One region of the Rhizobium sp. CIAT894 genome, then DNA from elsewhere that is predicted to be linked to it. Evidence: riboswitches for the same ligand, from Rfam matches in the RefSeq annotation. Region 1 holds a riboswitch; each other region holds the start of a gene.
What was found. Region 1 has a riboswitch for cobalamin ahead of nrdH (glutaredoxin-like protein NrdH). Riboswitches for the same ligand answer to the same signal wherever they lie in the genome.

Region 1 (7,121 bases):
AGAAACTGTCTTCCAAGAGTTTCATCACCGGAATAATGCCTGACGACTGGTTCTCGATCTGTTTGATCGGCGCGCCGGCCTCGCGGATGTTCGTCAGCGACAGCGCCACGCCGCCGCCGCGCTTCGACAATTGCAACGCCGAATTGATCGACCGGCCGATCGATTCCATATTATCCTCGACCCGCAGCAGGAAGCAGGAAACCAGTTCACCGCGCTGTTTCTTGCCGGCATTGAGGAAGGTCGGCGTCGCCGGCTGGAAACGGCCGGAAATGATCTCGTCGACCATATCGCGGGCAAGGGCTTCGTCGCCCCGCGCCAAGGTCAGCGCCACCATGCAGATACGGTCTTCGTAGCGCTCGAGATAGCGCTTCCCGTCGAATGTCTTCAGCGTGTAGCTGGTGTAATATTTGAAAGCGCCGAGGAAGGTCGGGAACCGGAATTTCCTGGCATAGGCCTGGTCGAACAGGTCGCGGACGAAATTGAAGGAATACTGGTCGAGAACCTCCTGCTCGTAATAACCTTCGGTCACGAGGTAATCGAGCTTTTCCCGGAGATTGTGAAAGAACACGGTGTTCTGGTTCACATGCTGCAGGAAATACTGCTTCGCCGCCATGCGGTCCTTGTCGAGCTGGATCCTGCCCTCGTCGTCATAGAGGTTCAGCATCGCGTTCAGCGCGTGATAGTCGAGCGTTTCCGCCGCTTTCAAAGGGCGTTCGCCGGCGGGATGAGCAAAAGTGTTATGCGGTTTTGCGCCCACATCCCGCGTCAGAGTTGTTCCCGTGTCCAAAATCGTTCCATTCCGTGTTTGACGTTGGCGACATCCTCGGCCGTGCCCATGAGCTCGAACCTGTAGAGGTAGGGCACCTGGCATTTGCGCGAAATCACGTCGCCGGCGAGCCCGTATGTCTCGCCGAAATTGCTGTTGCCCGCGGCAATCACGCCCCGGATGCGTCCTCGATTCTCCGCATCGTTCAAGAAACGGATCACCTGCTTGGGAACGGCACCCTTGCCACCGTCGCCGCTATAGGTCGGTACGATGAGAACGAAGGGTTCGCCGATATGGAACGCCTCTGCGCCGCTAGAAGGAATGCGCACCGCGTGCATCCCGAGCTTGGCGACGAATCGATGGGTGTTCTCCGATCGGCTGGAATAATAGACGATCAGCCCCATCGCCGTTTTCCGGTCAGGAGAGCGCGCTGATCATGTCGGGACGGAAACCCGCCCAATGCCGCTCGCCGGCAATGACGACGGGCGCCTGCATGTAGCCAAGGCTGCGGACGCGATCGAGCGCTTCGGCATCCTGCGAGATATCGACGATATCGTAATCAACGCCCAGGCGGTCGAGGGCGCGATAAGTGGCGGTGCATTGGACGCAAGCAGGTTTGCTATAGACGGTAACGCTCATCATCTTCCTCGTGATGTCAAAGAATTCAGGACGCAATACTGGGATCGGGCGCCTTGCGACGTCCGGGGCAACGCTTGATGCTGATCTGGCAAAGTCGGCGGTTTAAACGCCCGATACGATCCCTTTCGGGATTTGCGCGGACGGCGGCCTTGATGTTGTGGACATGACTTCAACCCCGAACTGCTCATGCGGACGTTCGGGGCAGAGCAACAGTCGCGGATCCTTCCGCTTCATGCGCGCGACCTTCCGGACACCCCGCCCGTGGACATCTCGTTCAAGGCAGGTCTCCTGGCTTGCGGGTCGAAGCACCCTGCCCCAGCCTTCCCAAGGCATCATGCCTCAGTGACCTGAAATCGGACAGTTGCTCGCCGCTCACAGTTGCGGGGGCAGCTCCGGCCTTGTTGCGCCGTCATGGCGAAACGCACCGTATTCCCGTCTTAGCCCGCGATCCTGACGAATCGAAGGAACCTTGAACACTAGATATAGTATCTGAATCAAAAATCGCGTCAACGGGTGGTTTGCGCATCGCGTTACGGCAGGTTTGAAATCGCTGCGTTCCTGTGAAAAACATGGATAATAAAGGCTTAAACAAAACGAACTGTGGAGAAGGCCGTGATGAGCAGGCCAGCCTGGTCGGCTCCCAGGCTGCTGACAAACCACAGCAAAACCCTTGACGTCATCCCAGGCCTTGTGCCGAGGATCTACGCACGATCAATTAAGTATTTGAAAATAAACGTTTTCCCGTCAGGAAATTACCGTAGTTAGATGCTCGGCACACGGCCGAGCATGAAGGAGGAGACTTTGTCGGCAAACCGAGAGCCGGCCTGACTGAGGATCGGCTCCGCTATTTTCAATTCTCGATCAGGCCCGAACCGGCAGCAGTCTTCACGCCGCCACCGGAAAAACATTCATCCCTTTACGCGAAGCAGCCTGAGCGCGTTGATCGTCACCAGCACGGTGGCGCCGGTATCGGCGAGAATCGCCGGCCAGAGCCCGGTAATGCCGGCGATCGTCGTCACCAGGAACACCCCCTTCAGCCCGAGCGCGATGGTGATATTCTGCAGGATGTTGCGCATCGTGCGTTTGGACAGTTCGATCATCCGCGCCACATCGCCGACACGTCCATGCAGCACGGCGGCATCCGCCGTCTCCAGCGCCACATCGGTGCCGCCGCCCATGGCGATGCCGATATCGGCAGCGGCCAGCGCCGGAGCGTCGTTGATGCCGTCGCCGACCTTGGCGACGATGAAGCCCTGGTGCTTCAATTCGCCGACGACTTGCTGCTTGTCCTCCGGCATCATCTCGCCACGCCAGTCGATGCCGAGCATGCCGGCAACCGCTGCCGCCGTCCGCCTGTTGTCGCCCGTCAGCATCATTGCCTTGACGCCGGCCGATTTCAGGGCGGTGAGCCCGGCCTGCGCATCCTCGCGCGGCTCGTCGCGCATGGCGATCAGGCCGGCCGCAACACCATCGACGAGCAGCACCGAGACACTCTTGCCTTCATCGTTCAAAACAGTAATGCGCGCATCCTTTTCGCCGTCGAGTGCTCCGCGCTCGCGGGCTGCGGACGGCGACAACAGGTCCAGCGTCTGACCGCCGGCCTTGCCGCTGACACCCTTGCCCGGCAGTGCTTCCAGTTCGAAGGCCGGCGGCACGGGAAGGCCGTCGGCCTTGGCGCGGTTGAGGATCGCCAGCGCCAAGGGGTGGCTGGAGCCCTGCTCCAGCACCGCCGCGCGCGACAAGATCTGCGCTTCGCTCAATCCGAAGGAAACGATGTCGGTCACTTGAGGCTTGCCTTCCGTCAGCGTGCCGGTCTTGTCGAAGGCGACCATCGTCACCTTGCCGAGCGTTTCCAGGACGGCGCCGCCCTTCATCAGCAGCCCGCGCCGCGCACCCGCCGAAAGCGAGGCGGCGATCGCCGCCGGCGTCGAAATGACGAGCGCGCAAGGGCAGCCGATCAGCAGGATGGCAAGGCCCTTATAGACCCATTCACTCCACAAACCGCCGAGCAGCAGCGGCGGCAAGACCGCAACAAGGGCTGCGACCACGACCACGCCGGGCGTGTAATAACGCGAGAACCGATCGATGAAACGTTCCGTCGGCGCCTTCGATTCCTGCGCCTCCTCCACCAGCTTGACGACGCGGGCAATGGTATTGTCGGCAGCGGCCGCCGTGACGCGAACCCTGAGCACCGCATCGCCATTCACCGTTCCGGCAAAAACGACGGCATCAATACCCTTGCGCACCGGCGTGCTCTCACCCGTTACCGGCGCCTCGTCGATCGCACTCTCGCCCGAGATGATAATGCCGTCGGCCGAGATGCGGTCGCCCGGACGCACCATGATGATGGCGCCGACAGCGAGACTTTCCGCCGGCACTTCCCGCGTCTGGCCATTGTCTTCGAGCAAGGCATTCTTCGGCACCAGCGTCGTCAGCGACTGGATGCTTTCGCGCGCCTTGCCGGCCGCCACGCCCTCCAGCAGCTCGCCGACGAGGAACAGGAATACGACGGTCGCCGCCTCCTCCCCCGCATTGATGATGACGGCGCCGACGGCGGCGATCGTCATCAGCATCTCGATCGAAAACGGCGTGCCGGAGAGAGCCGCCATGACCGCGCGCCGCGCGATCGGCACCAGGCCGACCAGCATGGCGATGATGAAGGCATAGGATCCGATCGCCGGCACCAGATGGCCGATCGCATAAGCGGCAATGAGCGCTGCACCCGAGAAGATCGTCAGCCGGCCCTTCTTGCTCTGCCACCAGGGACCGGTCGTCGGCCCATGGTCGTGTCCATGCAGACCTTCGATTTCCTTCTCGCCATGGTCATGATCGTGACCTGCGTGATCATGGCCGGCATGTTCGTGATCATGGCCGGTATGATCATGACCTGCGTGATCGTCATGGTCGTGGTCGTGATGATCGTGCGAACCATGGTCCCGCGCCGACGCTGCGCTTCCGGTAAAAGGCGAGACCGTGTAACCGAGCCCCGTCACCTTCTTCTCGATCGCCTTGAGGTCGCTGCTGCCGTCATGGCGGACGGTCATCGTGCCCGCCATCACTGAGACGGAAACATCGGCGACACCCGCCACGCGTCTCACCGCCGTATCGATCTTGGTCGCACAGGAGGCGCAATCCATGCCGCCGACCCGGTATCGTGTCTCGTTCGTCTCAGCCATAATCCGCTTCCTTGCCAAACAGAAGCATCCCTCCTACATCCTCTAGCGACTAGAGGTGCAAGAGAAAAATCATGAAAAAGATCACGATTGGTGAGGCCGCTCGTCAGAGCGGCGTCAAAGTGCCGACGGTGCGTTATTACGAGAGCATCGGCCTGCTTGCCGCGCCGAGCCGCAGCGAAGGCAACCAGCGCTCCTTCGAGCCCGCCGATATCAACCGCCTCGCCTTCATCCGCCATGCCCGCGAGCTCGGCTTCGAGATCGAGGCGATCCGCACGCTGCTCACCCTGCAGGATGATCCGCACCAATCCTGCGCCTCGGCCGATGCCATCGCCAAGGCCCGCCTCGTCGAGGTCGAGCAGCGCATCCGCAGCCTGATGGCGCTGAAGGCCGAGCTGGAAACCATGGTGGAAGGCTGCGGCCATGGCCGCGTCGACCAATGCCGCGTCATCGAGGTTCTCGCCGATCACGGCCAGTGCACGCATTCGCACCACTGACGAACTGACGGCCTTGCAGGCAACGCGCGCCCGCGCCAAAACTGCAGCAGAAAGAATCGGGCAAAGACATCGATGAACCAGAAGCGAATTGCCATCATCGGCGGCGGTCCGGCGGGCCTTGCGGCCGCCGAACTGCTTTCGCTTTCCGGTCATGCCGTGACGGTCTACGACGCGATGCCGACCTTCGCCCGCAAGTTTCTGCTGGCCGGCAAATCAGGTCTGAACATCACCCATTCCGAGGATTATGCCCGTTTCGTCACGCGCTTCGGCGCCGCCGCCAGCCGTCTGCGCCCGGCTCTCGATGCCTTTACCCCTGCCGATATCAGGGATTGGGCCGCAGAGCTCGGGACGGAAACTTTCGTCGGCTCGTCCGGGCGGGTCTTTCCGACGGTGATGAAAGCCTCTCCCTTGCTGCGCGCCTGGCTCAGGCGATTGGAGGTGCAGGGCGCCACGCTGCGCAGCCGCCACCGCTGGATCGGTTTTACCGATGAGGGCTATGTTTTCGAAACCCCCGAAGGACGCAGCATCGTAGATTGCGACGCCGCCCTGCTGGCGCTCGGCGGCGCAAGCTGGCCGCGCCTCGGCTCCGATGGACGCTGGCTGCCGTGGTTATCGGAGAAGGGTGTCGAGATTGACGCCTTCCAGCCCGCCAATTGCGGCTTCGTCGTCGGGTGGAGCCAAAACTTCAGCGAGCGTTTCGCCGGCGAGCCGGTGAAGTCGGTCGCAGCCACATCCGAGGCCGGCACCTTTCCCGGCGAATTCGTCATCACCGCAAGCGGCATCGAGGGCAGCCTGATTTACGCCCATGCCGCCGCACTGCGCGATCGGCTGCAAAACCATGGCCGCGCCATCCTGACGCTCGACCTCGCACCAGGACGGACAGTTGAACGACTGACAAGCGACCTGGTGCGGCAGGACGCCAAATCGAGCTTTTCGAACCGCTTGCGCAAGGGCGCCGGCCTCGACGGCGTCAAGACGGCGTTGCTGCGGGAGTTCGCTCCCGAGCGCGACCGCACCGACCCTCGACGTCTCGCCGGCATGATCAAGGCCCTGCCGGTGCCCGTTCTCGAAACCCGGCCGATCGCCGAGGCGATTTCCTCGGCCGGCGGCATCCGCTGGAGCGGCGTCGACGACCACTTCATGCTGAAGGCGCTGCCGGGCATCTTCGTCGCCGGCGAGATGCTCGACTGGGAGGCGCCGACCGGCGGTTACCTCCTCACCGCCTGCCTTGCGACCGGCCGGGCGGCCGCGCGCGGCATCGAAGCCTGGCTGTTGCGGTAGACGTCGTGATCCTGAACCGGATCTAGATCAATGAAGTGGAGCACAATATCGTGTGACGATCGCTGACACTTTCAGCATCACGCCCGGATTGCCGAGGGCGAAGGCAGGATGGCCGCCGAGGCAGGCAATTTGCAAACCGGCCTCTTTTCCATCAGACTATGCTGAAGTTCCGTGGGAGGAGCAGATGCACGAACAGTCAGCGCATGCGGAGCATGTCTACACCTCTGCGCAACGGAATTCCGCCGCCGCGAGTTCTCCGATCGTCGCGTCGTGGCGGCGGTGCATGACCATGCATCGTCTCGCGCCCGAGGACGAGCGTGCGCCGCTACGCCTCACCGATCAGGAATTTCACCACACTCGCCAACGGTCGGAACAACTGATTGCCGGTGCGAGCGAGGAACTCGACCGCCTCTTCACGACCGTCGGCAGAGCCGGCTGCTGTATTCTTCTGACGGACAGGAACGGCATTGCCTTGGAGCGCCGGGGCTCCGCCGGCGACGACAAGGACTTCCACGCTCTCGGCCTCTGGACCGGGTCGGTATGGACCGAGGCGAGCATCGGCACCAACGGCATCGGTACGGCGCTTGCCGACGAGCGCGCTGTGGCCATCTTCCGGGACCAGCATTTCTTCTGCTCGAATATCCGGCTGAGCTGCACGACGGCGCCGATCCGGGATCATCGCGGCGAACTCACAGCGGCCCTCGACATCTCCACGTGCCGCGAAGACGTCAGCGAGATGACGCTTGCGATCCTCACGCAGGCCGT
Region 2 (7,121 bases), 1.4 Mb from region 1:
AGCGTGCCGTGATGGCGGATATCGACAAGATCCACGGCCGGCTCGATATCCTGATCAACAATGTCGGCGCCCGCGACAGGCGGCCGCTGGCCGAATTCGATGATGAGGGCATCATCGAATTGCTGCGCACCGATCTGGCTGCGGCAATGACGCTTTCGCGCGATGCGGCCGTGCTGATGAAGCGGCGCAGCTACGGCCGCCTGATCGCGGTGACCTCGATCAGCGGCCATGTCGTCATGCCCGGTGACTGCGTCTATCCGGCGGCCAAGCAGGGCCTGACCGGTCTGATGCGCGGCATGGCGGTGGAGTTCGGCCCGCATGGCATCACCAGCAACGCGATTGCGCCTGGCTGGTTTGCCACCGAGACGAACGCGGCAATGGCTGCGAACGAGGAATTGATGCCGTTCGTGCGCCAGCGCATCCCAGTCCAGCGCTGGGGACGCCCGGACGAGATTGCCGGCGCGGCGCTGTTTCTTGCCAGCGCTGCCGCCTCTTTCGTCAACGGCCATGTATTGACCGTCGATGGCGGCATGACCGTCAGGATGTGAATGCAGATACCGCATGCAGGGGCGCGGCCCGCATTTCTCAGGCATTCTTCGTTGCGTCGAGCCGGCAGTCCAGGGAGACCCGCTGGTGAACAGGCTTCTCATCGACAATGGCTGGAAATATCGGCCCGGTGCGGCTATCCATTGATTTGGCGGCGACGGGCTCGGCATCGCCGCCCATTTGCCCGATTTCCCATCATAGGATCGCGCCTGATCATGTGGAGGTTCCAACATTAGCAATCATATTCAGTGGCTTATAGAGCAGGGAATCACCAGCGAGCATATTGGTGACTTGGTCGCCGGTCTGTGCGACCGACTGATTGCGGAGGGCTTTCCGATCTGGCGGGCGAGCATCCGAATGCCGTCCATCCATCCCATGTATCGCGGCGTCGCGGCCAATTTCGTCCGGGGCGGGGTCACCACTATCGAAACCGCCGGACATGGTATTGAGACGGAGCGCAATTTCGAGAAGACGCCGATATTCTACCTTTTGAACCGCGGCGAGAAAACGGGGCGATGGAACCTGGCGAATGGCGAGGGTCTCCACTATGCCGAGCTTCGTGAATTGGCGCTGGAGGGCGGCACGCACCACGTCATCAACCTTTGCGAATTCCCGAAGGAGGTCGCGCTGCGCGGGCTCGGTTTTTCTCTGACCAGCGACGCGCCCGGCGGATTTTCCGATGATCAGCTGGCAATCGTCGACGAGCTGTTGCCGGCGCTGGGACTGGCGGCCTACCGGGTGGCGGTTTCGAAGACCGCGACGGATATTCTCGCGGTCTATACCGGCGCCAGGACCAGCGCGCGCATCCTTGCCGGCGAAACGCGCAGGGGAATGGGTGGTTCCATCGATGCCGCTATCCTGCTTGCCGATCTGCGCAATTTCACCGCCCTGACCGAGGTCTATCAGCCGGGCGAGATCGTCGAGTTTCTCAACGAGCATTTCGAATTGATCGACCGGCATGTCGAGGAAAATTCCGGCGAGATCCTCAAGTTCATGGGCGACAGCGTATTGGCGATCTTTCCCACGAACGCCGAGGATCCGCAAAAGGCCTGCAAGGCGGCGTTGGCTTCTGCGCAGAATCTGCTGAAAGCAAACGACGCGCTCAATTGGGAGCGAACGTTGAACGGTGGCCCCGATATCGGCATCGATGTCGTGCTGCATCTCGGTGAGGTTTTCTACGGAAATGTCGGCGCTCACGGCAGGCTCGATTTCACGGTGATCGGCAGGGCGGTCAACGAAGCCTCTCGGCTGGAAAAGCTTTGCGGAACGCTCGAACAAGACCTGCTGCTCTCTGAGAGCTTCGCGGCGACCTGCGCCGTTCCCTGCGACCATCTCGGCTCGTTCGAATTGCGCGGCGTTTCGAAGAAAGCCGGCGTCTTCCGGCTCGCCGACGCTGCCTCGTAGACTTGCTCAAATCTCGCCGGAAACCTCACGGCGGCGGCGGTCGAGTTCTTCGCTGTAGCGGCGCAGCGTGTGGCTTTCGCTGAGCTGGCCGATGACCTTGCGTTCGATCAGGTTGTTGACGACGGCGAGCGCTTCGCTTTCGCTCTTGTCGAAAATCGCTGCCGCCTGCCGCGCATTCATCTGCGGCTGCAGGAAATCGTTGCGGTAGCGGATGAAATCGGCAAGCGTCGCAGCCTCGTCCTGGGCGTCGGTCGGATTGGCGTAGATCTCCGGCACCAGCACGAGGCCGGCATATTTGTCGCTCTCCTCGACGAGGATGACGCGCTGGGTCGAACCAATCGGGAAGGCCTTCTTGAATTCCTCCAGCGAGACATCGGCCCTTGCCGTCTTGACGTCGGCGCGCATGAGCTTGTTCACCGTCAGGTTGCGGATCCAGCCGACGTCATGGGCGCTGCGAATGCTTTCGCCGCGCAGGTGGAAGCGCCATGTGGCGAAGGAGTAGCCGAAGGTCGAGCGCACGACGAGCGAAGAGGTAATAACGGCGGCGAGCACCAGCGCTGTGATTGGGAAATCGCCGGTGATTTCGAGTGCCAGGAAGGTCATCGTGAGCGGCCCGCCGATGACGGCGACGGCAAGCGAACTCATGCCGACCACGGCATAGATCGCAGGCGTCAACGTCGCATCGGCGAAATAGGGGCCGCAATAGGCAAAGAGCTTGCCGAGCAGGGCGCCCATGAACAGCGAGGCGAAGAACAGGCCGCCCCTGAAGCCGGAGCCGATCGAGATCGCCGAGGCCAGCGATTTCAACAGAAAGAGGCCGATCAGCGCCGGGATCGCGACATCACGGGACAAATTGAGATGCAGGGCGCCGTGGCCGGCCGAGAGCACCTGCGGCGAGATCATCGCGAGAAGCCCGACGATGATGCCGCCCAGCGCCGGGCGGAAGGGCGGGGCGATAGAGCTCTTGCGCGCCAGTTCCTCGATGAAGGCGACGCCCTGCATGATGAGGATGCCGACGCCGGCGCAGAAGACGCCGAGCAGCAGCGCCGGGACGTAGTCGGCCGGCACGACCGAACCGAAGCTGCCGATATCGATGGTGAAATCGCCCTCAGCAAGCAGTCTTGCGACGAGCGTGGACACGAGGGCGGAGGTGACGACCGGCGTCAGCGACACGATCGTATACGTGCCGATGATCAGCTCGAAGGCATAGAAGGCGCCGGTCAGCGGCGCGTTGAAGGCGGCGGCGATGGCGCCGGCCGCGCCGCAGCCGACGAGCACGCGCAGGTCCGAGCGACGAAGCTGCAGCTTCAGGCCGAATTTCGAGGCGAGGCCGGCGGCAAGCTGGGTATAGCCGGCTTCCAGCCCGACGGAGGCGCCGAAACCGTTGGAGATCAGGTTCTGCACGGCAACGATGATGCTGTCGGTCAAGGACAGGCGGCCGCCATGCAGCGCATTGGCCTCGATCGGATCGACCATCGGCTTCTTGCGTCGCTTCGCCAGGATGAAAAGCAGCAGTCCAAGCAGGATGCCGCCGGCGACGGGGGCAGCGAGCAGCAGCAGCTTGTCGTCGATGGCAGACGAGCTCAGCCTTTCATCGTCTGATATGCCGAAGACCAGCTGGTGCAATTCATTGGAGACGAAGCTCATGGCGGTGACGGCAAGGCCCGAGGCGATGCCGACGATGGCGCCCGCGAGCGACAGGCCGACCTCGCTGCGTCGGGTCAGCGCACGCAGCCGCTCCGGATCAAAGAAAATACGCAGCGCGCGCAGACGGCGCCGATCCAATTTCATAAGCATGGCTAGACAACTAGGCGGGGAGAGACCCGGTCAAGGGCGGTGGCGCAGTCCGCTTGCCGTGCAATTGCGGCGAAAAGCCGGCGTGAGGGTCAAATATTTATGACGTAAGCCTCTGATAAAAGACGATATTTCTGGTGGAGTAAGTCGTGTTTGGGTGACCATTCCACCTTGCCGGCGGTTTGCCGGCCGCCAAGGCCGGTTGACTTCACCCCCGGGCTTGCCTAACCATCCCTCAACGGATGGTTCCGGATCGGTGTAGCGCCCTTCCGGATGAAAAGGGAATGTGACGGGGCGGACCCAAGCCGGGCGCCTTCATCACAGCCGACCCCGCGACTGTAGAGCGGTCAGGGTCTTCCATCCGGCATCGAGCGCTTCCGGCCGACCCTTGCAATGGCGCAGGCGGGCCGGATGGGCGACATGCCGGAAAAGCCACTGGACATGCATGGTGATCAACCGGGGTCGGACGCCTCTATCTCTACGAATCGTCCACCTCTTCACCGATGCGGCCGGGAAGGCGAGGCAGATCTGCTGGCACGATCAGGGGCGACCGGTGTCCGGTCCGCCCCGATCGCGGCCGATAACCGCGAGCCAGGAGACCTGCCATTCGTGCCGGGCGAGGAGCCCACCCTTGGGCAAGAGTCCCGCTGCCAGCACGGAGGTTGTTTTGGCTGAACGATTGAATTCGGTGCGGCCTGGTGCGGTGCGCATGGATTTCCCCTTCTCCCCCGCGGGGAGAAGGTGGCCCGAAGGGTCGGATGAGGGGGGCGGACGGCGCCCCCGTCATTTTGCCCTTCGCTTGTGCTCAGTGCATTCGCGGCTTCGCCGTTCACCCCCTCAACCGCCTGCCGGCACCTTCTCCCCGCTGGGGAGAAGAGGGATGTGGCACCGCCGCGCCCTCTCTAGCGGGGGCGCTGGCGTATGACGATCGCTTCCACCAACACCACCTTTATCCTCGGCGGCGCACGCTCCGGCAAATCCCGCTTCGCCGAAAACCTTGTCGTTTCAACCGGCCTCGACCGCCACTATCTCGCGACCGGGAGGGCATGGGACGACGAGATGCAGGCGCGCATTGCCCAGCACAGGGCCGACCGCGGCCCTTCCTGGACGACGCATGAGGAGCCGCTCGATCTCGTCGGCAAGCTTGCCGCCATCGACGGCGAGGGGCGTATCGTGCTGATCGACTGCCTGACGCTCTGGGTCACCAATCTGATGATGGAGGAGCGGGATATGACAGCGGAGTTTACAGCGCTCGCTGATTTCCTGCCTGACGCGAAGGCGCGGCTCGTTTTCGTTTCCAACGAGGTCGGCCTCGGCATCGTGCCTGACAATCGCATGGCGCGGGATTTTCGCGATCATGCCGGCCGGCTGCACCAATCGATCGCGGCGAAGGCCGCCGAAGTCTATTTTATCGCGGCGGGCCTGCCGCTGAAAATGAAGGGTTAAATCCATGAACCAGCAGAAGATTCCCGCAACCGTCATCACCGGCTTCCTCGGCGCCGGCAAGACGACGATGATCCGCAACCTGCTCACCAATGCCGGGGGCAAGAAGATTGCGCTCATCATCAACGAGTTCGGCGATCTCGGTGTCGATGGCGAGGTGCTGAAAGGCTGCGGCGCTGAGAACTGCACCGAGGACGATATCATCGAGCTCACCAATGGCTGCATCTGCTGCACCGTTGCCGACGATTTCATTCCGACGATGACGAAGCTTCTGGAACGGGAGCAGCGGCCCGACCATATCGTCATCGAAACCTCGGGGCTTGCCTTGCCGCAGCCGCTGGTGGCCGCCTTCAACTGGCCCGACATTCGCACCCAGGTGACCGTCGACGGCGTCGTCACGGTGGTGGACAGCGCGGCTGTTGCCGCCGGCCGCTTCGCCGACGACCATGATGCCGTCGATGCGCGGCGCGCCGAGGATGAATCGCTCGATCACGAAAGCCCGATCGAGGAGTTGTTCGAGGATCAGCTCACTTGCGCCGATCTCATCGTGCTCAACAAAACAGACCTGATCGACGTCGCCGGCCTTGGCCGCGTCCGTGACGAAGTCGCTTCCCGCACCGCGCGCAAGCCGGTGATGATCGAGGCGAAAAACGGCGAAGTGCCGGCCGGCGTCCTGCTCGGCCTCGGCATCGGCACGGAGGATGATATCGCCAACCGCAAGTCGCATCACGAGCTGGAGCATGAGGACGGCGCGCCGCACGATCACGATGAATTCGACAGCTTCGTCGTCGAACTCGGCGCCGTTGCCGATCCAGCCGGTTTCGTCGAGGCGCTGAAAACAATCATCTCGACGCATGACGTGCTGCGCCTCAAGGGCTTTGTCGATGTTTCGGGCAAGCCGATGCGCCTGCAGCTCCAGGCGGTCGGCAGTCGCATCGACCATTATTTCGACCGCGCCTGGGGCCCTGGCGAAACGCGCGCCACGCGCCTCGTCGTCATCGGCCTGCACGAAATGGATGAGGGCGCGGTGAGGGCGGCGATCGAGGCGCTGGCGTAAACCCATGCATCTGCTTCTGGCCCAACAGGGAACGATCAGCGACGGCGAGGAGGCGATCGACCTTGGGCAAACGCCGGGCGATATCCTGTTCCTGTCGGCTGCCGACAGCGAGCTTGCGGCAATCGCTGCGGCTCATGCCGGTGGGGCGATCGGCCATACATTAAGGCTCGCCAGCCTGATGAGCCTGAAGCATCCGATGTCTGTCGATACCTATGTCGAGCGCACGGCGCGCCACGCCAGGTTCATCGTCGTGCGTGCGCTCGGCGGCGCCAGCTATTTCCGCTACGCGCTGGAGGCGCTGCATGCGTGTGCGGCTCGCAATGGCACGCTGATTGCTGTGTTGCCGGGTGACGCCAGGCCGGATGCAGGGCTGGCGCCCTTTTCGAATATCGCCTCCGATGATCTCGATGCGCTCTGGGCCTATCTGATCGAGGGCGGTGACGCCAATGCGCGCGCCTTTCTCGATTATGCCGGGGCGATGCTGTCGGGCGAGGAGAAGCCGGCGCCGGCGGTGCCTCTGATGAAAGCCGGTATCTGGTGGCCGGGGCGGGGGCTGATCGGGGTGGAGGAATGGCGGCGGGTTGCCGGTTCGCATGTCGCGCGACCTTCGTGCGTCGAACGTGGGATGCCCCCCTCTGTCCTGCCGGACATCTGCCCCCTTGTGGGGGAGATGTCCGGCAGGACAGAGGGGGGTATGGTAGCGGAGGAGCGATTTGAACCCCCGACAATCGCCATCAGCTTCTACCGCGCCCTCGTGCAGAGCGGCGAAACCCAGCCAATCGAAGCGCTGATCGAAGCCTTGCAGGCGCAGGGTCTCAGGCCACTGCCGGTTTTTGCCTATAGCCTCAAGGATACCGTCTCGACCGGCATTCTCGAA
Region 3 (7,121 bases), 1.2 Mb from region 1:
ATCGGGGCGGGCAGGGCGTATCATAATATGTTGCTGCCCGGCGAGGTTGGCGACGCGCTGGTTGCCGCGTCAGCCGATGTTGGCGGAGAGAGTCGCGTCTAGCGACTTTGGAGCACGGTTTGAAATGTCAGTCGCAGTAGTGGATTCTGCGACTGACATCGAGCCATCAGGCCTCCGGCTTTAGGGAGAGGTTTTCAGCGCTCGGTCCGGCTATTTGATGACGTTTACGTTCATCACGGTCTCCTGGATCTTCCCGTACCCGTAGGGCGATCTCAGAACGAACCTGTCACTGCCGATGTAGCCTGGCTCCGGTGTATAATATCCAACCACGCCTCCAACCTTAACCGTCCGGCATTTCGCCAGCTTTCCGGTTGCGCCGGGAAATACCGGTTCGTGGACAATCTGGAGACGGCCATGCTTGGGCTGTTCCAAGATATGCGTCGCCGGATAATCGGCGTGGCTGCAATCGTCATTGATATGCCAGGTCTGGCCTATTTTTGTCTTTTCACCACTGAGCGCTGTTATCGATTTGGACTTTTGCCTGAAGCTGTCGGAGGTTGTGGTGCAGTTCGAAAGAGAAATTGCTGCGGTTGCCAATAGCAAGTATGAAAAAATGCTTTTCACTATAAATCCTCAACTTTTGCTTGAATGAATATTGGATTTTTCTGAGGAGTCAATCAGGGTGCGAAACCGAATCCTCAATCGGGGCCACCCTCGTTCTTCGAGGCCCCTCCGAGGCACCTCAAGATGAGGGCGGAGAGGGCGCGGCTTGTGTCACCGGCAGATTCTGCGGTGTGCCAACGACCCGACTCAAAGGCCGAAGCTTCGAAGGACGGAGGGGTGCCGCGACGCTGTCGTGTTGACCGGGGAGCCAGGCCGGGCGGGAGTTTGGGAAGCGTCTCTCGCCGGCACGATCTGGCTTGCCCAGCGGTCGGTAAGCGCGGGCATGCCAAGCGTTCTATTCTTGCGCTCGGCAATATACTTGTGAGATTGTGACGATATACATGCGATAATGCCTGACCAAGGCAGCGCGGGGGCTTCGATGACATCCGTGAGGGTCAATGAGCTGATATCGGTCGCGGGGCAGCCCGATGCCGCCGGTTTTGCCGCTTTTGCAGCAGACGGCTTTACCGCCGTCATCAATGACCGGCCGGATGGCGAGGAGCCGGGGCAACCCGGCAATGCCGCGGAGAAGGCTTCCGCCGCCGCCGCCGGGCTCGCCTACAGCTTCGTGCCGGTGAAGGGGGCCGAAATCACCGAGGCCGATATCCGCGCCTTCCAGGCGGCGATGGCCGAGGCGAAGGGACCGGTCGTCGCCCATTGCAAGAGCGGCACACGGGCGCTGACGCTCTACGCGCTGGGCGAGGTGCTGGATGGGCGCATGAAGGCCGGGGATGTTCAAGCCTTCGGTCAAAACCTCGGCTTCGATCTTGCCGGCGCACGCCGCTGGCTGGAGAAGCGGGCAGGGCAGGCGCCCGCGGTGAAGGCCTTCTTCGAACCTCACACATGCAGCGTGCAATATGTCGTTTCCGATCCCGCGACGAAAGGCTGCGCCATCATCGACCCGGTGCTCGATTTCGACGAGATGTCGGGGGCGACGGGAACTTCCAACGCCGATGCCATCCTCGCTTATATCGAAAGCGAGGAACTGGCGGTCGAGTGGATTCTCGACACGCATCCGCATGCCGATCATTTCTCCGCCGCGCACTACCTCAAAGGAAAGACCGGCGCACCGACGGCGATCGGCGCCCATGTCACCGACGTCCAGGTGCTCTGGAAGGAAATCTACAACTGGCCGGCACTCGAAACCGACGGCTCGCAATGGGACCGGCTGTTTGCCGATGGCGACACTTTCGAGATCGGCGGGCTTAAAGCCCACGTGATGTTCTCGCCCGGCCATACGCTTGCCTCGGTGACCTATGTCATCGGCGACGCCGCCTTCGTGCACGACACTGTATTCACACCGGATTCCGGCACGGCGCGCACCGATTTTCCCGGCGGCAGCGCCAGCGCCCTCTGGCGCTCGATCCAGGCCATCCTGTCGCTGCCCGAGGAGACCCGGCTCTTTTCCGGCCACGACTATCAGCCTGGCGGCCGCCACCCGCGCTGGGAAAGCACGATAGCCGCCCAGAAGCGCGCCAATCCGCATATATCAGGCATCGACGAGGCCGGCTTCGTGGCGTTGCGCCAGGCGCGAGACCGTACGCTGCCGAAACCGAAGCTGATGCTGCACGCGCTGCAGGTGAATATTCGGGGAGGCAGATTGCCGGAGCCGGAGGAGAACGGCCGGCGGTATCTGAAGATCCCGCTGGATGCGTTGTAGGAACGCGGGGGAGCAGCGCTGCGGCGCGTGCTTCGAGGCTTCGCCCTTGCGGGCTGCGCACCTCAGCATGAGGGGCGTTGGCGGATGCCGCGCCCGCGATAGCTGGAACTGAGAAGGCGGCGCTAACGCTTACGAACGCCGTATCCTGAGGAGGCGAGGATGCTGGCATTGCACCGGCCAACAGCGCTCCCCGTTCCGTCGCCATTTCTCACCCACCCCAACCCTATCCCCGCAATAATCATTGACGTCGCCCAGGCCGGCGACGTAACTGGGTGTGACGGTTCCCTGAAGATGACTCCAAGGGGATTAATAGGGAACACGGTGAGGACGACCCAGTAGGGACCGAGACCGTGGCTGCCCCCGCAACTGTAAGCGGATTGTCGATCATCTCAGCTGTGGCCAGCGACCGGCCATCTCTGAAGGGCTGATAGCCCCGCCACTGCGATATATCGCGGGAAGGCGGATGAAACGACGGATATCCGCAAGCCAGGAGACCTGCCGTCAATCACGATCCAATCAACCGGGCGGGGATGCCCGGACAAGGAGCAGACATGATTGACCTTCTGAACCTTCGCCGAATTCCGGCATGCATCCGTCTCGATTGGGCCTCCTGCGGTTAGCGCACGTCTCAGCGTGCCTTCGGCCGCATGTGCGGCATAACCGTACTTTTTCCCTTCAATCGAGGTTTTTCATGCGCCAGATTCTCGCCACCATGACATTTGCCTTCGGGCTGATCGGCCTTGCGGCACCGAGCCTTGCCGCCACCCAATATCCTTTGACCATCACCAATTGCGGTCAACAAGTAACGTTCCAGAAGGCGCCGTCGAAGATCGTTTCGATCGGCCAGGGCATGACCGAAATTCTCTTCTCGCTTGGCCTTGCCGAGAAAATCACAGGCACGGCCGTCTGGGTCGGTCCGGTGCTGCCGCAATATGCCGACGCCAACAGCAAGATAAAGCGTCTTGCCGACAATGATCCGAGCTTCGAATCCGTCGTCGGGCAAGAGCCCGACCTGGTGGCGGCCGAGTTCGAATGGCATGTCGGCGCGCAGGGCTCGGTCGGCAAGCGCGAGCAGTTCGAGGATCTCGGCATCAACACCTATCTTTCGCCGGCTGATTGCGTCGCCAAGGTCAACACCGATGGCGGCGACGGCGTGCGCAAGGAGCTGTTCACGATGGAGCTGATCTATCGTGAAATCGCCGAACTCTCTGAAATTTTCGACGTGAAGGAGCGCGGCGATGCGCTGATCTCCGAGCTGAAGAAGCGCGAGGCCGATGCTGTGGCTTCGATATCGGGCGCAGCGGGCAAGAACCTGCCGGTCGTCTTCTGGTTCTCCAGCAAGGAGGTCAATGGCGACGCCTTCATTGCTGGCAAGAACAGCGCGCCTGCCTATATCCTGAAGACGATCGGCGCCAGGAATGTCGTCACGACCGAGGAGGAATGGCCGCTGGTCGGCTGGGAAACCATTTCCGAGGCGAACCCCGCCGTCATCGTGCTCGCCACCATGGACCGGCGCCGCTACGCCGCCGACGATCCCAAGGTGAAGATCGATTTCCTCCAGAACGATCCTGTCGTCAAGGAACTGGATGCGGTCAAGAACAAGCACTTCGTGATGATGGACGCGCAATCGATGAACCCGACGATCCGCACGATCGACGGCATCGAGACATTGGCGGAGGGCATCAAGTCCTTCGGCCTGTCGCAGTGACGGCAATGTCGGTCAGGCAGCAGGGATGGTGGGCGCTCGGCGCGCTCACCATTGCTGCCTTCCTTCTTCTCGGGCTGATGATCAGCCTTGCCGTTTCGATCGGCGAGATCGCGATCCCGCTGGCGACCACAGCGGAGGCGGTCTCCAACCGGCTGTTCGGCACGCAATTCGAACTCAGCCGTATTCACCAGGGCATCGTTTGGGATTATCGGCTGAGCCGGGCACTGGTTGCTGCCAGCGCCGGCGCGTCGCTCTCGCTCTGCGGCGCCGTGCTGCAGGCGCTGCTACGCAATCCGCTGGCCGAACCCTATGTGCTCGGCATCTCCGCCGGCGCCTCGACGGGGGCTGTCTGCGTGATGATCCTCGGCTTCGGCTACGGTGTTCTCGGCCTGTCGAGCGGCGCCTTCATCGGTGCAGTCGTCGCCTTTTTGCTGGTCGGCTTCCTGGCGACGGGGGTTGGGGGAACCGGCGAGCGCATCATCCTGTGCGGCGTCGCCGGCTCGCAGCTCTTCAATGCGCTGACCTCTTATATCGTCACGACATCGGCGAATGCCGAGCAGGCGCGCGGCATACTGTTCTGGCTTCTGGGTTCGCTCAGCGGCGTGCGCTGGCCGGATGTCTATCTCTCGGTGCCGATCGCGCTTGCCGGTTTCCTCATTTGCATGGCGCATGTCCGGGCGCTCGACGCCTTCGCCTTCGGCACGGATGCCGCCGCCTCGCTCGGCATTGCCGTGCGCCGCGTCCAGATCCTGCTGTTCGGCCTGACGGCGGCGATGACGGCAAGCGTCGTCAGCATGGTCGGCTCGATCGGGTTCGTCGGCCTGGTCATTCCGCATGCCGCCCGCTTCCTCGTCGGACCGGGGCATCGGCGGCTGCTGCCGGCAACGGCGCTCGGCGGCGCGATCTATATGGTCGGCGCCGATATCGTCTCTCGCATCATCATCCCGCAGCAGGTGCTGCCGATCGGCGTCGTCACCGCGCTCTTCGGCGCGCCGGCCTTCGCCGTCATCCTCTATCGCGTGCGGAGGAGCGCATGAGCATTACGATCGACGCGGTGAGTTTTGCCGCCGGCGACACGGTCATCGTCAATGGCGTCAGCCTGACGGTGGCAAAGGGCAGGGTGCTCGGCCTGCTCGGGCCGAACGGCTCCGGCAAATCGAGCCTGCTGCGGCTGATCTGCCGCCTGCGCAAGGTCCGCAGCGGCGTCATCCGGCTGGGCGAAGACGATATCGCTTCGCTGTCGCGCGCAGCCCTTGCGCGGCGCATCGCCTTCGTGGAGCAGCAATCGACGACCGAGACGCAGCTGACGGTGCGCGACGTGGTGCGGCTCGGCCGCACGCCCCATCGCGGACTGCTCTCGCCCTGGGGCGAGCAGGACGATGCCGCGGTCGACGAGGCCTTGTTGCGGGTCGACATGCGGGAGCGGGCGGGTCAGCTCTGGCAGACGCTGTCGGGCGGCGAGCGCCAACGTGTCCATATCGCGCGCTCGCTGGCGCAGGCGCCGGGTGAACTGCTGCTCGACGAGCCGACCAATCATCTCGATATCCAGCACCAGCTCGACATCCTCCGGTTGATCTCGAAGCTCGGCATCACCTGCATCGTCGCGCTGCACGATCTCAACCTGGCGGCAATGTTCTGCGACAGCCTGGCGGTGCTTCAGAAGGGCGAGGTCGTCGCCTCGGGCGCGCCGGAGAATGTGCTGACGGAGGATCTGATCGGCCAGGTTTTCGGCGTTCGCGCCCATGTCCAGAAATCGGCCGTGCATGGACGGCACCACATCCAATACGTCCTGGATTGAGGAATGGCCTTTTTCCCGGACTGGCGTATGATTTCCGAGGGCGCTTGCGCCCGGTCGAACGGAGTTTCGAGATGCTTGAACGAAATCAGTTTCCCCTGCGCCCCGTCGTCCCCGGCTTCGCTGTCGCCTGGGTCGCCATCATTTCAGGCGCGAGCGTCGCTCTCAGCCTGATTTTTGCCTGCGTCACGCCCTTCGTGGCCTTGGCGGCGGTATCGGCGGTCATTCTTCCCCGGCGGATGGCGGTGACGGCGGTTCTGCTGGCCTGGCTCGCCAACCAGATGGTCGGATATCTCGTGCTCGGCTATCCCCAGACTTGGGACAGCTATGCCTGGGGTCTGGCGATCGGTATTGCCGCATTCGCCTCCCTGGCGGCAGCGCTCGGCGTGCTTCGTCTTGCGGCCGGCCTGACCGTCACCGCGGCCGGCGCCTTCCTGGCCGGCTTCGTTGCCTATGAAGGCGTGCTCTTTGCCGTAACGGCGGTGCTTCCGTCAGGCGAGGGCGCATTTTCGGCGTCGGTCGTGGTGAATGTCCTGCTGATCAATTCTCTGGCCGCGATCGGCCTGGTCTGCCTTCACGCCGGCGCGGCGGCCGGCCGTGCGTTCGTTGCAAGACAGCCGGGACCGGCGCTGCCTTAGGCACAAAGACCTAAGGCGCCGGAAACCGCATCACCTCCCGCAACAACGCAATGACCTCTGAGACTGACGGCCCTCTGACCGATGGCGGCACTGCGCGTTCACAAAATTCGCGCCAGACGAACAGCGTCAGTTCCGCGCCGTCCGTTGCGGTGTCTCCCGGTCCTTCTGCAAAATTCCCAAGCAGGCGATATCGGCTGTCCTTCCAGATAACCGGGCGTGTGCCCGTATCGGCCGATATAGACGCGCTGAGCGTTCAAGTCTCGTTTCAGCGCGCTCTGAGCCCTTGCGAGCAAAGGGCCGAATTCGCTCAACGCCTTTTCGGACAAATCCGAGAGATCGGTCGTGTCGATCTTGGAGCCGATCATGAGATAGCCGGGAAGGGCTGAGTTCACACGGTGGTTCACAAGCCATCCCGCGGTCTCGGCGACATGAAAGTGCTGGGGAATCTGCAAGCGCCGCCTCTTTCGCTTTCGCAAATGAACATTTTGATGCCGGAGAATAAGCCCTTCTGCGAGGGCTGCAACGGCGATCCGGGAGATCGACCCCGACTCGCTCTCGGCTTCGCGGTGCTTGCTCGCAAGCCCAACGAGCACGTATGGGTGGCGAGCGGCAAGGCGCGGAAGTGAAATGCGCCATGCATGGGTTGAGATCGTCGCC
Region 4 (7,121 bases), 350 kb from region 1:
AGCCCTGCTGCCGATTGCAGCTCGATACGGAACACCGCGCCGCCTTCGGGATGATTGGCGGCGGTCAGGCTGCCGCCGAAATCCTTGACGATGTTGTAGGAGATCGAAAGCCCCAAACCGAGCCCCTTGCCGACACCCTTGGTCGTGAAGAAGGGATCGAAAATGCGCTCGGCGATTGCCGCCGGCACGCCCGGCCCGTGATCGCGTATCGTCAGCACCACCTTGCCGGCCGCCTCGAAGGCCGAAACCTCGATACGCCTGTCATCCAGCCCTTCCACCGCATCGGCCGCATTGGAAATCACATTCACCAGCACCTGCTGCAGGCGCACCGAGCCGGCGCGCACCACCGGCGGCCGGGTCCCCAGATCGAGCCGGAGCTCGGCGTCAGCCGCCTTCAGCCGCCAGGCGATGATCTCCAGCGTGTCGCGCATCGCCTCTTCGAGGGGAACCGGCCCGAGCTTCTCGTTCGGTTTGCGGGCGAAGTTGCGCAAATGCCGGCTGATCGCAGCCATGCGGTCGATCAGCCCGCCGATCCGCCTTATATTATCGCGCGCCTCCTCCGTCCGGCCGCGATCGATCAGAACGGAAGCGCTGTCGGAATAGGTCTTGGCGGCGGCGAGCGGCTGGTTGAATTCATGCGAAAGCGCAGCCGACATCTGCCCAAGCCCGGCAAGCTTGCCCGCCTGGATGAGATCGGCCTGCGTCTGGCGAAGCTGCTGCTCGGTCAGTCGCCGCTCTGATATCTCTTCTTCGATGCGGCTGTTGACGCGGGCAAGGTCGGCCGTACGTTCTTCGACGCGCCGCTCAAGCTCGTTGCGGGCGTCGGCCTGCAGTTGCATGCGTTCCGCCAGCCGCGCCCGCCGCTGGCGCAGAACCGCGACCGCGAGCCCGGCAATGCAGAGGATCAGAAAGACAGCCGCAAGCGCCGTGCGCGCCTGCGCGCGGATGGAACTCGTCTCCATCAGCACGTTCACCGTCCAGTCTTCGGCCGGCATGTAGTGCGACAGCACCAGATATTCGCTGGAGCCGCGCTCGCCGGCAAGCGTCATCAACTCGTGCGGCTCAAAGCGCTGGCGGGTCACCGGCAGCGCCGTCAGCCTGGCATTGGCATAGCGCCGCGAAGCTTGCGTGCGTGCAACCCGCTCGGCCGTCAGCGGCAGAATTGCGCCGTAGAGCCATTCCGGGCTGCCGGACATGAAGATGATGCCCTCCGGATCGGAGACGAAGATCTTGTATTCCCCGCCGCTCCAGGACGATTCGATCATGTCGATATCGACCTTGAAGACGATGACACCGCGAATATCCGCGTCGACCCTTATCGGCGCGGCGAAATAATAGCCACGCTTCAGCGAGGTTGTGCCGAGCGCGTAAAACCGCGCCTGCCGGCCTTCGATCGCATCCTGAAAATAAGGCCTATAGCTGAAATTCTGTCCGACGAAGCTTCCCGGTCCATCGTAATTGCTCGCCGCGATCGTCTCCCCGTCCGGCTTGACCACATAAATGTCGGAGGATTTCAAGAGCCCGTTGATCTCCTTGAGATAGAGATTAGCGGCATCGCGTAGGGCGATGTCGTCGGGCGCGCTGACCAGTTCCTTGATATCGTCGTGATCGGCAATCAGCGCCGGTAGCGCCTCGTAACGGTTGAGGTGACCGCTGAGCGCCGAGACGGCAAGGCGCAGTGCCGTTCCTGCCTGCGCCGAAGCTTCCCCCATATAGGCACGCGTCGCGATCGCGCTTCCGTAGGTGAAGAAAGCGAAGATGATCACCGGCACCAGCAGCAGCGCCGCTATCGCACGATATCGCAAAGACAGATCCGGCTCCTCCCCTTCTGCCTTCACTCCCCAGCAAGGCATGCCCGACGGGGTTAGTTTAATGAGGCAAGCGAGGATTTCCAAGAGCTCGCCGAAACTTGACACTCGGCTGAGGCGGATGTCCTATTGCTGCACCGCAAGGAGACCCGTCCATGAGCGACGACCAGACACCCGCCGACAGCAAGCTCACCAGCTCCAAGCGCCGCTGGGCGGCAGAGGGCAAGTTCCTGACCGGCCGCATCAGCCGTCCCGACGCCGAGCGCCTGCCGCCCGGCCAGCATCTCGTCAAGAACTGGCCGGTGCTCGATCTCGGCCAGCAGCCCGTCGTTTCCACCGAAAGCTGGCGGCTTGAGCTGCGCGGCCTGGTTGAAACCACTCTTACCCTCACCTGGGCCGATTTCCAGGCGATCGAGCAGAGCAGCAATATCAGCGATATTCACTGCGTCACCACCTGGTCGCGCTACGACAACAGATGGAAGGGCGTTTCGACGCGCGATCTACTCGACCGCGCCATGCCGAAACCAGAAGCAGCTTACGTCATGCTGACGAGCTATGACGGCTATACCACCAACCTGCCGCTTGCCGATTTTGCCGCCGAGGACGCCATTCTCGCGACATCATGGGAGGGCCTGCCGCTGACGGCGGATCACGGCGGCCCGATGCGCCTCGTCGTGCCGCATCTCTATTTCTGGAAAAGCGCCAAATGGCTGCGTCGCATCGAGCTGATGCCCGAAGATGTGGCCGGTTTTTGGGAAAAGAACGGCTACCACATGCTTGGCGATCCGTGGCGCGAGCAGCGTTATTCCGACGACTGAGCCTTAGGCTACAGGAAACGGCGAAGCGCCAGGATGGCAAGCCCCAACAAGGCGGCGAGCCCAGTCAGCGACGCCATGCTGGCGAAATGAAGCGGTATCCTGCTCCAGCGCGGCTTGATGATGTCGGCCGTGTTGAAAGCCTCGCCGCTGAACTGGCAGGTGACGAGCGCAAGACCGCGCCGCACCATGTCGACATCAATGGCGGAGATGATTTCTCCTGCGGCAGGCGCCTCCCGCGGCATCTCCCGCATCGCCATCAGCACCGCCTTCGTCGCCGCGAGATAGGCATGGGCGCATTCGTTGAACGGACTTTCCTCATCCGTCACGCTGCCGGGCACTCTGCCCCACAGGCAATAGGAATATTGGATTTCGGCATAGTTCAGGATGCGGCGGAATGGTTCGTTGGTATCGACTGCACGGGATGCGAGGTCGATGATCCCACGGCGATAGTCTGAAATCACCGCCATCTCGCCATGGGAAATTTCCGGAACATCGAGACCGGTAGCATTGCCGCCGGCACTGCGGCTATGCGCAAAGCAGTTTCCGGCGATCATAAAAAGGCAGGCGATGACGGCAAATGTCGTCGGCAAAAATAGCCCGGTTCTCTCGCGTCTCATGATCGCCCTGAAAGTTCGGGGCGCAGACCAGGCTGCGCCCTTGGATGCATTCAGCGAAATGCCCTCGCCGGCCGTCCGCGCTGCCCACCCTTGACGGCGAACTGCCTTTCGGCCAGCGCTCCGAAGGCAAGGCCGAGCGCTGCCCAGAGGATCGCGTGCATGGCGAGCGTTGTCGTGCGGAACCGCCAAAGCACCAGCGCCGAGAAATTCTCCGGCACCTCGTTGATCGGCGGCAAGAGATAGAGAACGAGGCCGATGAAGATGAGATAGGCAACACCGGCGATGATCGCGCCGTTCCAGAGACCGAAACGTTCTGAAAGACGGCGCGACAGCGCAACCGCGGCGATCAGCGCGGCAAGCGAGACGACGATCATCAGGAAGAATAGCTCGGTCCTGACGCCGATCGTGTCGGGATTGCCGACCGCCGGCGGGTTGGCCGGATACTTGATGCCGGGAACGAGCACGATCGCCACGAAGGCGGCGACGGCGATGACGACCGAGGTGCCGCGCGGCGAAAGGCTGCTGAGGCGGCCATGCACGAAAGCGAAGGCAAGCGAAAAAAGCCCGCCGACGGCGATGCTGTAAGCCATGACGCCGATGAAGAGGCCGGGACCGGCCTGCGTGGCCCGGCTGACGATCTCAGGTTCGGCGGCTTCGCCGGCCGCCTGGGCGCTCGCCTCCTCGAAGGCGATCGCCGCATCGACGAGCGGTTCGCCGAAGGTATGGGCAAAGGCAAAAACGAGAATGCCAGCAATCACGCCCGCGAGCATGCCGCGAAGCAGAAGATTTCCAACCATGTCAGTATTCCCCTAAGCATGTCGCGCAAAACTATGCAGCGGTTTTACGATAACGACATGCGTAAAACAAAGACCTAAAGCGCGAGAAGCAAATCTGAAAGATCGCGATGCGCTTTAGTGGCAGGGAAAGCCGAGGAGATGACGGGCGTCATGCACGAATTCGTGCACATACATGCCGTTGAACAACGCCATCGCGCCTTCCTCGGTGCCGACGAAATAGAGAACGATGAGCATCAGCAGACCGCCGAAGATCGCCCAGGGCAGGATATCTCCGAGCGGGATTGGCGCCGGTGCCGCGACGGGCGTGAAAGTGGTGTCAGACATGTATTCCTCCGGAATGACGCGTTCAGTCGAAAGAGTGTTTGTGCGGTAAGGTCTGACTTCCAGCACGAAGAGCTTTCGACACGCTGGTCACAGTGGCGCGACCGCGCCGGATTTCCACCGGCTTCCAAACCCGCAACAGCACGGTTATATCTGCTCGCCGAAGAAACTGTCAACGACACTTCGCGAAGCCGGCAAAGGCTGTCCCCACCGCTATCCGGAGATCGGAACGACCGTGAACACGCGCCTCACCTGGATCTGCCACGGCGCAACGGCGGCAAGCCGCAAGGGCCTGTTCCCGCTCGACGAACCGCTGGAAGAAAAGGCCATGGCGGAAGCAGGCAGGATGGCCGCCCCTCCCCGCGCCGATCGTATCGTCATGAGCCCCGCTTTGCGCGCCCGCCAGACCACGGAAGCGCTCCGCCTCGAAGCCCGGATAGATCAGGCGCTTTGCGATTGCGACCACGGCCGCTGGGCCGGCAGATCGATCACAACGATTGAGGCCGAAGAGCCGGAGGGCCTCATGGCGTGGATGAGCGATCCGGAAGCTGCCCCGCACGGCGGCGAGAGCATTGCCGATCTGCGCACGCGCATCGCAGGCTGGATGGATGAGCAATCTACACTCGGCGGCCATGTCGTGGCCGTTACCCATGCATCCGTCATAAGAGCAGCCATCGCGCATGTGCTTCACGCACCGCTTTCCTCCTTCTGGCTCGTCGACGTCGAGCCACTCGCCGTCATTCGCATGACCAGCAACGGGCGGCGCTGGTCGTTGCGCCTTCAGCATTAGAGATGCCTCATACGATCCAGCCTTACGCAAGCAAATCGCGTCATCTCTATTGAACCGGGTTTGACCGGGACTACTTCCTTGTCCCAAGGAGATGGAAGACATGGCATATGATTGGAGTGGGGAACGTACGCGGCGCCTGCGTTTGATGCGGGTTGCGACGTTCACCCTAATTCTGGTCGGTCTGGTCGTCAGCGTCCCGCTGCTGATCGTCACCGCCTGAAAAGCGAGACAGGGCGAGCGATGCAACAGCACGCTCGCCCTCGTTCTTCCCGAGCCCTCACCTTCGCCATTGCACCCGAAAGATCCTTGATCTCCCGAAAAAGCCGACGAACGGCCGCAGCAAGGCTGCCATCCCGATGGCGCCGCAACAGGCCGCCCCTCCAACAATTTGCCCCCTGAGTTCAACGAACATTTCAGATTTTCGTGATAATTCCGCGCAGGGTGGAGATGGAGAAGGCGATATGCCGGCGTTTTTCCAAAGCAGGGCCGGACGGCAATGTGTGTCGATTGTGGTGTTCGGAGTAACCCTCTGGCTCCTCGGCGCGCTGTTGCACTTCGACGACGGCCTCGTCACCTTCATGATCGGTTTCAGTGAGTACGGCGCCGACAAGCTCGTCCTGGCCCTCGGCGTCGCCGGCGCCATGAGTTTCATCTATTCGGTGCTGCGCATCGCCGACCTGCGCAAGGAAATGGACCTGCGCGACGCCGCTCAGGCGAAGGCCGATTGGACCGCGACCCACGACCATCTGACCAAACTGCCGAACCGCTACGCCTTCGAGCGCAAGCTCCTCTCGCGGCCGATCCTGGATGAGGAAGCCGAGATCGAGAATTGGGCTCGCAACGTTACTATCTTTTCCGTCGACCTCGACGGTTTCAAGAAAGTCAACGATCTCGTTGGCCACAAGGGCGGCGATGGCCTGCTGATCGAGGTCGCAAAACGTATCTGCGCGCTCGGCAATGCCGATTGCGTCTATCGCTTCGGCGGTGACGAATTCATCATCGTCGCCTTCGGCCTGACCGCACAGCGCGAAGAGCATTTTGCCAAGCTTTTGATCCAGGCCGTCACCCGGCCGATCCTTATCGACGGCTTTGCTGTCGAAGTCGGCGCCAGCGTCGGCTACGACCGCTGGGCCGAGGGAGCCGAGCCGCTTGAGGATGCCGCTCACCGCGCCGACCTTGCCATGTACGAGGCGAAATCGCGCGGGCCCAATCACTCTCTCGTCTTCGAAGCCTCGATGCAGGACAAGGTGACGGAACGCGCCGCGCTGGAAACCAGCCTGCGCGCGGCAATCTCCAAGAAGGCGATCAAACCCTTCTATCAGCCGCTGATCGACCTGAAGACCGGCCAGCTCTGCGGCTTCGAAGCCTTGGCGCGCTGGATCGGCGACGACGGCGTCAACATCCCGCCGCCCGTCTTCATCGACATTGCCGAAGAAACCGGCATGATCACCGCCCTCTTCGAGGATCTGCTTGCCCAGGCCTGCAGCGACGCGCTCGGCTGGCCGGAGCACGTAACTCTGTCCTTCAATGTCTCGCCGGTGCAGATGGAAGACAGGCTGCTCGCCTCCCGTATCCTCAAAGTGCTCTCGGCGAGCCGGCTGCCGCCGCAGCGCCTGGAAGTCGAGATCACCGAAAATGCACTGATCCAGGATCCGGCCGTCGCCGCCGTCGTCCTCGACGAGCTGCATGCCGCCGGCATCCAGATCGCGCTCGACGATTTCGGTACGGGCTATTCGAGTCTTGCCCAGCTCGCGCGTTATCGTTTCGACAAGATCAAGATCGACAAAAGTTTCGTCGCCACCTATCGCGACGACGAAAGGCAGGAAAAGATCGTCCGCGCCATGCTCGGCCTCGGCAGGAGCCTCAACATCAAGACGACTGCCGAAGGCGTCGAGGAGCACGGCCAACTCGCCTTCCTGCTGCAGCTCGGCTGCGATATCGGCCAGGGTTATCTTTTCGGCAAGGCGATG

Region 2: linked by a shared signal. The riboswitch ahead of cobU (bifunctional adenosylcobinamide kinase/adenosylcobinamide-phosphate guanylyltransferase) and the one ahead of nrdH (glutaredoxin-like protein NrdH) in region 1 are both predicted to bind cobalamin.
Region 3: linked by a shared signal. The riboswitch ahead of RHEC894_RS13430 (ABC transporter substrate-binding protein) and the one ahead of nrdH (glutaredoxin-like protein NrdH) in region 1 are both predicted to bind cobalamin.
Region 4: linked by a shared signal. The riboswitch ahead of RHEC894_RS17765 (CbtB domain-containing protein) and the one ahead of nrdH (glutaredoxin-like protein NrdH) in region 1 are both predicted to bind cobalamin.

What each region holds. Positions count from the first base shown of each region.
Region 1 is NZ_CP020947.1:3,936,017-3,943,137, forward strand. Features, by position in the region: gene nrdE (class 1b ribonucleoside-diphosphate reductase subunit alpha) at 1-787, opposite strand, end outside; gene nrdI (class Ib ribonucleoside-diphosphate reductase assembly flavoprotein NrdI) at 766-1,170, opposite strand; gene nrdH (glutaredoxin-like protein NrdH) at 1,184-1,405, opposite strand; cobalamin riboswitch at 1,666-1,892, opposite strand; gene RHEC894_RS19345 (heavy metal translocating P-type ATPase) at 2,314-4,581, opposite strand; gene RHEC894_RS19350 (helix-turn-helix domain-containing protein) at 4,653-5,075, shown strand; gene RHEC894_RS19355 (TIGR03862 family flavoprotein) at 5,148-6,356, shown strand; gene RHEC894_RS19360 (helix-turn-helix domain-containing protein) at 6,541-7,121, shown strand, end outside.
Region 2 is NZ_CP020947.1:2,565,286-2,572,406, reverse strand. Features, by position in the region: gene RHEC894_RS12755 (SDR family oxidoreductase) at 1-548, shown strand, start outside; gene RHEC894_RS32990 (hypothetical protein) at 586-726, opposite strand; partial or broken gene RHEC894_RS12750 (adenylate/guanylate cyclase domain-containing protein) at 677-1,950, shown strand; gene RHEC894_RS12745 (chloride channel protein) at 1,957-3,747, opposite strand; cobalamin riboswitch at 3,971-4,367, shown strand; gene cobU (bifunctional adenosylcobinamide kinase/adenosylcobinamide-phosphate guanylyltransferase) at 4,666-5,190, shown strand; gene cobW (cobalamin biosynthesis protein CobW) at 5,195-6,244, shown strand; gene cobN (cobaltochelatase subunit CobN) at 6,249-7,121, shown strand, end outside.
Region 3 is NZ_CP020947.1:2,692,350-2,699,470, reverse strand. Features, by position in the region: partial or broken gene ilvB (biosynthetic-type acetolactate synthase large subunit) at 1-102, shown strand, start outside; gene RHEC894_RS13440 (hypothetical protein) at 211-624, opposite strand; gene blh (bifunctional sulfur transferase/dioxygenase Blh) at 1,043-2,323, shown strand; cobalamin riboswitch at 2,585-2,841, shown strand; gene RHEC894_RS13430 (ABC transporter substrate-binding protein) at 3,015-4,031, shown strand; gene RHEC894_RS13425 (iron ABC transporter permease) at 4,037-5,068, shown strand; gene RHEC894_RS13420 (ABC transporter ATP-binding protein) at 5,065-5,829, shown strand; gene RHEC894_RS13415 (hypothetical protein) at 5,901-6,464, shown strand; partial or broken gene RHEC894_RS13410 (HIT family protein) at 6,475-6,916, opposite strand.
Region 4 is NZ_CP020947.1:3,587,680-3,594,800, forward strand. Features, by position in the region: gene RHEC894_RS17745 (sensor histidine kinase) at 1-1,853, opposite strand, end outside; gene RHEC894_RS17750 (sulfite oxidase-like oxidoreductase) at 1,964-2,626, shown strand; gene RHEC894_RS17755 (hypothetical protein) at 2,635-3,243, opposite strand; gene RHEC894_RS17760 (CbtA family protein) at 3,294-4,040, opposite strand; gene RHEC894_RS17765 (CbtB domain-containing protein) at 4,155-4,364, opposite strand; adenosylcobalamin (AdoCbl) riboswitch at 4,363-4,519, opposite strand; gene RHEC894_RS17770 (histidine phosphatase family protein) at 4,597-5,151, shown strand; gene RHEC894_RS17775 (bifunctional diguanylate cyclase/phosphodiesterase) at 5,613-7,121, shown strand, end outside.